Linked DNA regions of Indioceanicola profundi. The protein of the gene in region 2 binds, or shares a complex with, the protein of the main gene of each other region. Links are inferred from orthologs where the notes say so. Each region holds a gene or a part of one and is shown on either strand. Other genes may lie near its edges.

The links. Proteins that work in one complex are often made in the same cells at the same time.
Region 1: the proteins of pnp (region 2) and DOL89_RS04825 are in contact, whole or in part, in a cryo-EM structure (PDB 9QH0), measured with the Escherichia coli proteins. The link is inferred for Indioceanicola profundi from one-to-one orthologs.

Annotation. Positions count from the first base shown.
Region 1 is NZ_CP030126.1:1,026,204-1,031,279, reverse strand. Bases 1,436-5,076 are described here. They hold DOL89_RS04825 (Rne/Rng family ribonuclease), read left to right. Parts: upstream 1,436-1,756; coding sequence 1,757-4,876; downstream 4,877-5,076. Other genes in these bases: tenA (thiaminase II), read right to left, coding at 5,032-5,076. Also shown: DOL89_RS04830 (N-acetylmuramoyl-L-alanine amidase family protein), read right to left, coding at 1-1,030. UniProt on the Escherichia coli protein: Endoribonuclease that plays a central role in RNA processing and decay. Required for the maturation of 5S and 16S rRNAs and the majority of tRNAs. Also involved in the degradation of most mRNAs.
Region 2 is NZ_CP030126.1:3,302,791-3,308,630, forward strand. What follows is about bases 2,766-5,734. They hold pnp (polyribonucleotide nucleotidyltransferase), read left to right. Parts: upstream 2,766-3,174; coding sequence 3,175-5,295; downstream 5,296-5,734. Other genes in these bases: rpsO (30S ribosomal protein S15), read left to right, coding at 2,766-2,806; DOL89_RS24990 (hypothetical protein), read right to left, coding at 2,820-2,957; DOL89_RS15830 (peptidylprolyl isomerase), read right to left, coding at 5,443-5,734. In the rest of the region: DOL89_RS15815 (TonB-dependent hemoglobin/transferrin/lactoferrin family receptor), read right to left, coding at 1-2,144; more of rpsO, read left to right, coding at 2,537-2,765; more of DOL89_RS15830, read right to left, coding at 5,735-5,840. UniProt on the Escherichia coli protein: Involved in mRNA degradation. Catalyzes the phosphorolysis of single-stranded polyribonucleotides processively in the 3'- to 5'-direction. Also involved, along with RNase II, in tRNA processing.

The sequences.
Region 1 (5,076 bases), 2.3 Mb from region 2 along the record:
CCCGCACGGTCAGTGAGGCAAGGCGGAGAGACTGGTTCCGGGTATCCCGCTGGGCGAGGTTGATGAGGATGGAGACCACCTCGTCCGCCTCCCCCGACAGATCCATGCCGACGATGGCGTCCGCCCGGTTCTCGCGTTGGGCAAGCATGTCGGCCTCCCGGTCGGTGGCCTTCTCCGACAAGGTGTAGACTGACAGCCCCCGCACCTCCTTGCGGCCGATGCTGTCGGCATGCAGCGAGATGAAAAGGTCGGCGCCCAGTGCCCGCGCATTCGCCACGCGGTCCCGTAGCCGCACGAACACATCCGTTTCGCGGGTCATGGCAACCCGGTACCGCCCGGTCGCGAGCAGTTGGCGGCGCAGCTCAAGGGCGGCGGCCAGGGTGATGTCCTTCTCCTTGGCGCCGGTCACGGCGATAGCGCCGGGGTCCTGGCCGCCATGTCCGGGATCGAGAACGATGAGAGGCTTGCTTGGCGGAGTCGGCTTCGCGCGGGGCACCGGCACCGCCACCCCCATGCCGGACACCGCAGCCGGCACCAGTCGGGACGTCAGGGCCACAGAAGCGGCAAGTTGCGGTTCGGGCGGGGGCTTCGCCGCGGGAGCCGCGCTGCGTGCCGGCGGCTGTACCTGCCGGAGGTCCGGCGTTGCAGCCACGGCCGGCAGCGCAGACTGTGCGGTCCCGCCTTGCAGAACGGCAGCGACGAAGCCCGTCGCATCCACCTGCACCAGATCCAGAACGAAGCGCGGCGGCTTGCCGTCACGGGGAGGAATCACCTCGGCCCAGGCGACGCGTACCGGAGATGTGGTATCCAACACGATCCGCACCCCGCTGGACGCCGGTTCACGTCGCAAGCGCCCGATCAGGCCGCGGCCGGCGGGCATGGCGGGCGGCATGAACGCGATCTCGGGAAGGTCGATTGCAACGCGCCAGGGGTCGCGCTCCGTCACCAGCCGGAAGGCCGTTTCCCGACTCAGCTCCATAACGAAGCGGGTCTTGTCGGGATGCACGCCGAGCCGCATCTCGGTCGCCACCGGCGCAGCGCCGATCCCAGGCAGCGCAGCCGCCTGGACCGCCTGCGGCTGCGCGAGGGCAGAGGGTGCCGGGCAAAGTCCTGCGATGGCGAGAAGCAACAGGAAGAGCCCCCGGACGCAAACGCCGATTGCCGCCTGCAGCCGGCAGTGGCCGCGGCGGGGCTGGATTCGCCCTGGTGCCCTGGATTGTCTCACCGTCACCGCGCCCCCTCCTGCGCGCCGCCGTCGAATCTTGCCCTTCTGTGTACCCTAGAAGAATCAATGCACTCAAGACGGATGATGAGACGCCATCTTATCAGGCTGCCGTCCGCCAGCCAAACTGCCGAAAGCGGGACCAATAAATTCAACGGACCAATTCTTTCATTGTGGAACGGGGTAGCGAGTGTTTATCTTCACGGTCGCGACAAACCGCATCCAGCACCGCTCGCCTTTGGCGGGTGGGGCGTCGCCTCCCGGGCTTGCGCGGCAGGCCGAACGCTTTCCGCCCCGCATCCGCGGATCGCGACGCTTCCTGGATCAGCGGTGAAGTAGAAACTCGAAGCTGGCTTTCCGGAAGTTGAACCTCCGGAAGGCCCGGCAAGGGTGCCCTCCCCGTCCTGGCAGCCTCGGATGAGCGCCGTTCGGCGGGAAGATCGGGCCCGCGCCGAGCAGCTTCGCTCAGACAGGTGGCGCGCCTGTCCCGCCGTGGGTCGCGCGGATGGACTGGCGCAGCCATGGGGAAAACATATGGCCAAGCGTATGCTTGTGGACGCGACGCATCCGGAGGAAACCCGGGTTGTCGTCGTGAATGGGAACAAGCTGGAAGAGCTCGATTTCGAAATCGCCTCCAGAAAGCAGCTCAAGGGCAACATCTATCTCGCGAAGGTCATCCGGGTGGAGCCGTCGCTCCAGGCCGCCTTCGTCGAGTATGGCGGGAACCGGCACGGTTTCCTCGCCTTCTCCGAAATCCACCCCGACTATTACCGCATCCCGGTCGCTGACCGCGAAGCGCTGATGCGGGAATATGAGCGCGCCGCCCGCGAGGAGCGGGAAGAGGATGAAGCCTCCGCGCCCGAACTGGCCGAGGCTGAAGCCGAGAGCGGCAGCGGCGTCGAGGATGTTCCCGCCGGCGATGAACCGGTGGACGAGGTCGGCGGCACCGCCCCCGCCCTGCCCGCCGGAAATGGCGATGATGCCGCGGACGAAAGCGGCCCTTCCTCCGAGGCGCATGCTATCGCCCCGCTGGAGGGCGCCGAGGGCGAAAGCCCCCTGGCCTCCCCGGCCGAACAGACCGTCGCCGCCCCGGACGAGACGGTGACCGAGGCTCCCGCCGAAGAGCCGGCCAAGCCGAAGAAGCGCACCACGGCCCGTCGCCCCCGCAAGACCAAGGCGGAGAAGGCGGGCGAAGCCGCCGCTGAGACGCCTGCCGAGGGCGCGGATGCCGGCGATCAGGCGGCTCAGGCCGCCGATGGAGCCGCTCCGGCCGAGGGTGAGAAGAAGAAGCCGGTCCGCCGTCGCAAGCCCAAGACCGTTGCCATGTCCGCCGAACCGGCGGAGTCGGTCGAGGAGGAGGTGGAGGACGTCCGCAAACCCCGCTCCGTCCGCCCGCTGAAGAGCTACAAGATCCAAGAAGTCATCAAGCGCCGGCAGATCCTGCTGGTACAGGTGACGAAGGAGGAGCGCGGCAACAAGGGTGCGGCGCTGACCACCTACCTGTCCCTGCCCGGCCGCTACTGCGTGCTGATGCCGAACACCCCGCGCGGCGGCGGCATTTCCCGCAAGATCACCAACCCGGCCGACCGCAAGCGCCTGAAGGACCTGCTGGAGGGGCTGGATATTCCCGACGGCATGTCGGTGATCCTGCGCACGGCGGGTATCGAGCGCTCCCAGCCGGAGATCAAGCGCGACCTCGAATATCTGATGCGCCTCTGGGACAATATCCGGGAGCAGACGCTGCAGTCCGTTGCCCCGGCGCTGATCTATGAGGAAGCGAACCTGATCAAGCGCTCCATCCGCGATCTCTATTCGCAGGATGTGGATGATATCTGGGTGGAGGGCGAGCAGGGCTACCGCACCGCGCGCGAATTCATGCGCATGCTGATGCCCAGCCACACCAGGAGGGTCCAGCATTATCAGGAGGAGATCCCGCTCTTCCACCGCTATCAGGTGGAGGACCAGATCGACGCCATGTTCAACCCGGTGGTCCAGCTCAAGTCGGGCGGCTATCTGGTCATCAACCAGACCGAGGCGCTGGTCGCCATCGACGTCAACTCCGGCCGCTCCACCAAGGAGCGGAACATCGAGGAGACGGCGCTGAAGACCAACCTGGAAGCGGCGGACGAGGTGGCACGCCAGCTCCGTCTCCGCGATCTGGCCGGTCTGATCGTCATCGACTTCATCGACATGGAGGAAGGCCGTAACAACGCGGCCGTCGAGAAGCGCCTGAAGGAGGCCATGAAGGCCGACCGCGCCCGCATCCAGCTCGGCCGGATCAGCTCCTTCGGTCTGCTGGAGCTGTCGCGGCAACGCCTGCGCCCCTCCCTCCAGGAGATCAACTTCGAGCGCTGCCCGCATTGCGAGGGCACCGGGCATATCCGCTCGCTGGAGAGCGCCGCGCTTGCGGTGCTGCGTGCCATCGAGGAGGAAGGCATCCGTCGCCGCTCGAGCGAGATCACCGTCACCGCGGCGACTCAGATCACGCTCTATATCCTCAACCAGAAGCGCGACATGCTCAACGCCATCGAGCGGCGCTACGGGTTCCGGGTGTATCTATCCGCAGACGACAGCCTGATCCCGCCGGCCCACCGGCTGGAGCGCATCCGTGCCAAGCTTCCGGGTGAGGATGCGCCTGTGGCCGCCATCACCGCGGAGCGCGTCTTTGCCGAGACCGACCGCGCGCTGGAGGCCGAGGCCACCGACCTGGACGAGGTCGAGCAAGACGATCCGGAGGAGGTCGAGGCTGAGGCCGCCAATGGGGATGCCGCCAACGGGCACCAACAGAACGGCAATGGGGACCGCGATCGTCGCCGTCGCCGCCGTCGCCGTCGTGGCCGGGACCGTGATACCGACCGTGGCGAGGGTGAGCAGCAGGCCTTCGGTCCCGCCGAGGATCAATCCAAGCCCGAAGCGGAGGTCGCTCAAGGCTTCGATGCCGAGGAAGGCGAGGACGACGACGAAGGCGATGAGACCGAAGGCCAGCAGTCTGCCGAGGGCGAGAACAGCCACGATGCCAATGGCGACAGTCGCCGGAAGCGCCGCCGTGGCAAGCGCGGCGGTCGCCGTCGTGCCCGCCAGCGTGAGGAGGAGATGCAGCAGTCCGCCGACACGGCGGAAGGCGACGCCGCCGGGATTGCCGGTGCACAGCCTGCTGCCGACGTCTCCGAGGCGGATGCGTCGGACATCACCACGCCCGAGGTGACGACCGCTGATGCTGTCCCCGCCGCGGAAAGCGCCACGCCGGAGGCGATGGCGGCCACCGCTGATGTCGCCCCTCCGGGCGAAACGGTGACCGAGGAAGCTCCGGCCCAGGAGGCTCCTGCTCCGAAGAAGCGCGCCACCCGTAGCCGGAAAAAGGCCACTGAGGACGCCGCGCCCGAAGCCGCCGAAGCGCCCGCGCCGAAGAAGCGCGCGACGCGGAGCCGGAAGAAGGCTGCTCCGGAGGCTGCGGCCACCGAAGCACCTGTCGCCGAAGCACCTGCTGCCGAAGCGTCGGCAACTCCGGCCGCTGGGGCTGCGCCCGCTCCGGAAGCGACCGATGCGCCTGCCGCCGCATCTGCGGAGGATGTACCCGCCAACCCGGCGATCACGGTGAACCCGCCGGTGGAAAAGCCCAAGAAGGGCTGGTGGAGCCGACTGGTGAAGAACTGAGGCCCATACCGGGCTGAAATGAAAAATGGGGAGGCCGCGAGGCCTCCCCATTTTTCATTGCCTTCGACCGATCGGAATTGAGACAGACGGAGTTCTCCGCCCAATGTCAGCCCCTGCCCGTTCAGGGCTCGATCCCGCCTGAGGTTCCGACAGCTTCAATCCGCGAGCGACAGGCCCATGTCCCAGAACCCGGCTTCCAG
Region 2 (5,840 bases):
GCGGACAGCCCGCGCACATCGCTCCACCACCAGTACTTCTCGTCGAAGAGGTTGAAGAGGCCGGCCCGCAGGGTCGCGCTCTCGCCCAGGTTCCAGTAGGCGGTGAGGTCCACCAGCGTGAACGGACCCGGCGTGAAGCAGTTCGGCGCACAGGTGCCCGAGACCCGCGACTGCGCCTTGCTGGCCGTCTGGGTCACGGCGAGTTGGCCGCCGAACCGCCCCTCCGGATCGCGGTAGGTCAGGCCGGCCACGACCTTGACCGGGTCGATGCTGTCCAGCGGCGTCTTCTCCCCGTCGACCTTGTAGTCGCCGTGGGCGTAGGAGGCGGCGAGGACGGCGCCGATGCCGGTTCCGGACTGGAACTCGACCTTGCCCTCGACACCCCGGATAGTGACCTCCCCCAGATTGACGAACTGGAACACGGCCGGGTCGGCAGGGGTCAGGCTGCCGGAAACCTGGACCTGTTCGATGAAGTCGTCGTACCAGCCGGTGAAGCCGGTGACGCTGGCCGTCCAGGCCCGGTGCCGCAGGCGCACCCCGCCCTCCAGCGTGTCGCTGGTTTCCGGCCGCAGATCCGGATTGGGAGCGGAGCGGTAGTTGAACAGGACGTTTTCGAACCCGTTGTTCACCTGCGACGGGCTGGGCGCCTTGTAGCCCTGGGCGTAATTGGCGAAGACCCCGATGGCCTCCGTCGCCCAGTAGACGCCGCCAAGCTTGGGCGAGATGTGCCAGTCGCTGGCCGATGCCGTCTCGAAGGGAAACAGCGGGTCGTTCCCTTCCGGGGCCAGACGGTAGTAATCGACGCGCACCGCTGGGAAGATGGACAGCGCGCCGTCCAGCCCGGTGATCTCATCCTGGAGATAGAGGCCGGCCAGCGTGTAATCGGTGTCCGGGAAGGCCTTGATCGGGAAGCTTTCGCCCACCGGCGGGGTCTGCCCGTTGCGAAGCCCTTCCTGCCGGGTCCGGGAGACGTCGCCGCCATAGCTGAACCGATGGGTCCAGCCGCTGCCCAGCTCGGCGCTGGCGGCGTCGATGCTGAGGCCGGTGACCTCGTTGTCGAACAGGCTGTCGCGGGTGCGGTCGGCGGCAACGTTGCGGTCTTCCGCCGAGAACTGCCGGACCCGTCCATCCTGATGGTAGGCGGTCCAGTGCAGCGACTGCAACGCCGCGAGCCCGGCATCATAGCTGTGGTCGAAGCTGATGCGGGTGCGCCGGGTCTCATCCTCCGCCACCAGCCCGATGACGCTGGCGGCGGTCAACGGCGGCCGGGCGATGGCGCTGAGGACATCGGTGTCCACATCCTGGTTCAGATGGTCCAGGGTCAGGCGGAACCGGTGCGCCTCCGTCGCCTGGAAGACCAACTTGGCCAGCACCGCGTCGGAGGAGATGTCCTGCGGGTTGGCCTCGGTCCGGTCCACATTGGCGGCATCGTTGTCGCCCTGGGTTTCCTGCTCCTGCGCGTCCCGGCGGCTGTAGGCCAGCAGGGCCTCCCACCGCCCGGACCGTCCGGCCAGGATGGCGCCCTTGCTCCAGCTCTCATCGGCGGAGCTGTAGCCGAGCTTGGCTTCGCCATGCAGGCTCTCGCCATCCTTCAGGAAGTCGCCGGGATCGCGGGTGACGAAGCTGACCGCGCCGGCCACGCCGTCGCTGCCATAGAGGGCGGAAGCCGGGCCGCGCAGGATTTCCACCGACTTCAGCAGGTCCAGATCGGTGAAGCCGCCGCGGCCGGTGGACTGGGGACCGAAGCTGAAGGCGTCCGGCGTGCGGATGCCGTCCACCTGGATCAGCACCCGGTTCCCCTCCAGCCCGCGGATGGTGAAGCCGCTGTTGCCGTCGCGGCCGGTGGAGGCGCCCGCGGCGGTGAAGCGCGACGGGCTGCTGCGGACGGATACGCCGGGCTCGTACCGGACCAGATCCTTGATGTCGGTGACGAGCTGGTCCTGGATCTCCTCCGCCGTGGTCACGCTGACCGTGGCCGGCACCTCCAGCACATCCTTCCGGGTGCGCGTCGCGGTGATGGTGATCTCTTCCAACTCCGCCGCCTCCGTAGCGGCAGAACCGCCTGCGGCCATCTGGGCCGTGGCGGCGAAGGGCAGGCCTGTGAGCAGCAGCGGGAGCGTGGCCCGCGCCAGATAGGTCGTCATGGTTACCAACCTGTTATCTCGAACGAAGTGGGTAGGGCCAATAGTTCCGATGCAATTGCGAGTCAATCGCATTTGCATCTTAGCTCCTGCGCATCGACCTTGTCATCCCGTCCCTGCGGGACGCGGCCGGTCTGCATCGCGCGCATCGCCGACATCCGGCCCGCTGCCCCGAATCCGCTTGACCAAAGCGGGCATTTGCCGCATCCATCCGCCATCGAACGACGCCTGCGACCGTTCGCGACCGTGCTGGACGACATCCCGGCCCGGCCACGAAGGGTGCTGCGGGCGCGCACCCATTTCCGGACCATGCAGCATGGGTCGGCGGATGCGGATCGTGGGGCGGCTTTCCGCCCGGTGCGCGGTTTCCAATCCCTTATGACATGGAGAATCCGATGTCGATTACGCCCGAGCGCAAGGCCGAGCTTATCAGCGAGTACAAGACCAAGGACGGCGATACCGGTTCGCCCGAGGTCCAGGTCGCCATCCTGTCGGAGCGCATTTCGAACCTGACGGAGCACCTGAAGACCCACGCCAAGGACTTCCACTCCCGCCGTGGCCTGCTGGTCATGGTCGGCCAGCGCCGCCGGCTGCTGGACTATGTGAAGAAGAACGACCAGGCCCGGTATGAAAGCCTGATCGGCCGTCTGGGCCTGCGCCGCTAACCGCGGCCACGTCCTACAGAAGGTCGATCACCTCCGTGCAGCCCACCGGCATACGCCCCCAGATTTCCGCTCCGGCCCGACCGGAGCGTTCCGGGGGCGTCGTGACCGGCAGCCTTTCCGGCTGGGTGCGCACATCCTGTCTGCAAAGCATGAACGGCCAGCCGGAGACAGCTCCGGCTGGCCGTTCGTCTTTTCCGCACGCCGATGCGCGACGCGCATCCGCGTGGCGTATCATTTTGCCGCTTGGCCGGTTGACCGGCCAGGGCACGGGTTTCGCCTGAGGGCAACACACGCGGGGCTGGCCGATCGGGCCCCGGCCCGCCACCCAATCCGGGGTGACACGGGTTTCGGATGGAAGGAACGAAGAGATGTTCAAGGTTTTCCGCAAGGAAATGACGTGGGGCGGGCGCAAGCTCGTGCTCGAGACGGGCAAGGTCGCCCGTCAGGCCGACGGCGCCGTCTGGGCCTCCTACGGCGACACCGTGGTGCTGGCCACCGCGGTCGGGGCCAAGCAGCCCAAGCCGGGCGTGGATTTCTTCCCGCTGACGGTGAACTACCAGGAGAAGGCCTTCGCCGCGGGCAAGATCCCCGGCGGCTTCTTCAAGCGTGAGGGCCGCCCCACCGAGAAGGAGGTGCTGGTCTCCCGCCTGATCGACCGGCCGATCCGTCCGCTGTTCGCCGATGGCTACCGGAACGAGACCCAGGTGGTCGTCACCGTGTTGAGCCATGACCTGGAGAACGATCCCGACATCGTTTCCATGGTCGCCGCCTCAGCGGCCCTGACCATCTCCGGCCTGCCTTTCCTGGGCCCGATCGGCGCCGCCCGCGTCGGCTACAAGAACGGCCAGTACCTGCTGAACCCGACCACGGACGACGCCGTCGGCAGCGAGCTGGATCTGGTGGTCGCCGGCACGCAGGAAGGCGTGCTGATGGTCGAGTCCGAGGCCAAGGAGCTGACCGAGGAGGTCATGCTGGGCGCCGTGATGTTCGGCCACCGCGAGTTCCAGCCGGTCATCGACCTGATCATCGAGCTGGCCGAGATGGCCGCCAAGGACCCGCGCGACATCCCGCCGCCGGCCTATGACGGCGCTGCCGTGAAGGCGCGCCTCAAGGAACTGGTCGGGGGCGATCTGACCGCCGCCTACGGCAACACCGTGAAGCAGGAGCGCTACGGCGCCATCCAGGCCGCCAAGCAGAAGGCGCTGGAGGCGACGAAGGAAGAGTTCGCGCCGGAGGCCGTGTCGGCCATGTTCAAGGAGCTGGAGGCCGACATCCTCCGCGGTTCCGTGATCGAGACCGGCAAGCGCATCGACGGCCGCACCACCGTGGACATCCGCCCCATCGTGTCGGAAGTCGGCGTGCTGCCGCGCGCCCACGGCTCGGCCCTGTTCACCCGCGGCGAGACCCAGGCCCTGGTGGTCGCCACGCTGGGCACCGCCCAGGATGAGCAGATCGTGGACGCGCTTGAAGGCGAGTACCGCGAGAACTTCATGCTGCACTACAACTTCCCCCCCTATTCGGTGGGTGAAGCCGGACGCATGGGCTCCCCCGGTCGCCGCGAGATCGGCCACGGCAAGCTGGCCTGGCGCGCCGTTCACCCGCTGCTCCCGGCCAAGGAGAACTTCCCCTACACGCTGCGCATCGTGTCGGAGATCACGGAGTCCAACGGCTCCTCCTCCATGGCCACGGTCTGCGGCACCTCGCTGTCGCTGATGGATGCCGGCGTGCCGCTGGTCCGTCCGGTGGCGGGCATCGCCATGGGCCTGATCAAGGAAGGTGACAAGTTCGCCGTGCTGTCCGACATCCTGGGCGACGAGGATCACCTCGGCGACATGGACTTCAAGGTGGCCGGCACCGAGAAGGGCGTCACCGCGCTGCAGATGGACATCAAGATCACCTCCATCACGGAGGAGATCATGAAGGTGGCGCTGGGCCAGGCCCAGCAGGGCCGCCTGCACATCCTGGGCGAGATGGCCAGGGCGCTGACCGGTGCGCGCGAAGCCGTCAGCTCCAACGCCCCGCGCATCACCGTGATCAACATCCCGAAGGACAAGATCCGCGACGTGATCGGCTCCGGCGGCAAGGTGATCCGCGAGATCGTGGAGCAGACCGGCGCCAAGATCGACATCGAGGATGACGGCACCGTCAAGGTCGCCGCCGTGGACGGCAACGCCGCCGAAGCCGCGATCAAGTGGATCAAGGGCATCGTCGCCGAGCCCGAGGTGGGCGAGATCTATGACGGCAAGGTCGTGAAGGTGATGGATTTCGGCGCCTTCGTGAACTTCCTCGGCGCCAAGGACGGCCTCGTCCATATCTCCGAGCTGAAGAACGAGCGCGTTGCCAAGGTCACTGACGTGGTGAAGCAGGGCGATGCCGTGAAGGTGAAGGTTCTCGGCTTCGACGACCGCGGCAAGGTGAAGCTGTCCATGAAGGTGGTCGACCAGACCACCGGCGAAGACCTCTCCAAGAAGGAGCAGGCGGAGGGCTGATCCAGCCCCCGCTCTTCCTCCAAGGAAAAGAAAGGCCGCCGGAGCGATCCGGCGGCCTTTTTCATTGTCAGCTTCCTCGTCGTCCGCACAGCAGAAAGGGGCGGCCCCTGCGGACCGCCCCTCTTTTCTGCCAATGGGACCGGGTGCTTACTTCTTCGGCTTGGCTGCCTCGCCGCCGGCTGCACCGGTGTCGGCGCCGGTGGTGGTCGGGATCGGGGTGCCATCGATGTTGAAGGTCTCGATCTTTGCGCCCTTGCGCAGCTCGGTGATCACCTCCTGGGCGATCTCCTGGGCCACGGCCTGGCGGAAGCGCGGCTGCACCTGCTCGAAGCTGGGCAGCTCCTGCTTGCGCTTGTCCTCCACCTTGATCACGTGCCAGCCGAACTGGGTCTCCACCGGCTCCTTCGTCACCTCGCCCGGCTTCATGGCGAAGGCGGCGTTGGCGAAGGGCTCCACCATCATGTCCTTGGTGAAGTAGCCGAGATCGCCCTGGTTCTGGGCGGAGGCGGTGTCGATCTTCTGCTCAGCCGCCAGCTCCTCGAACT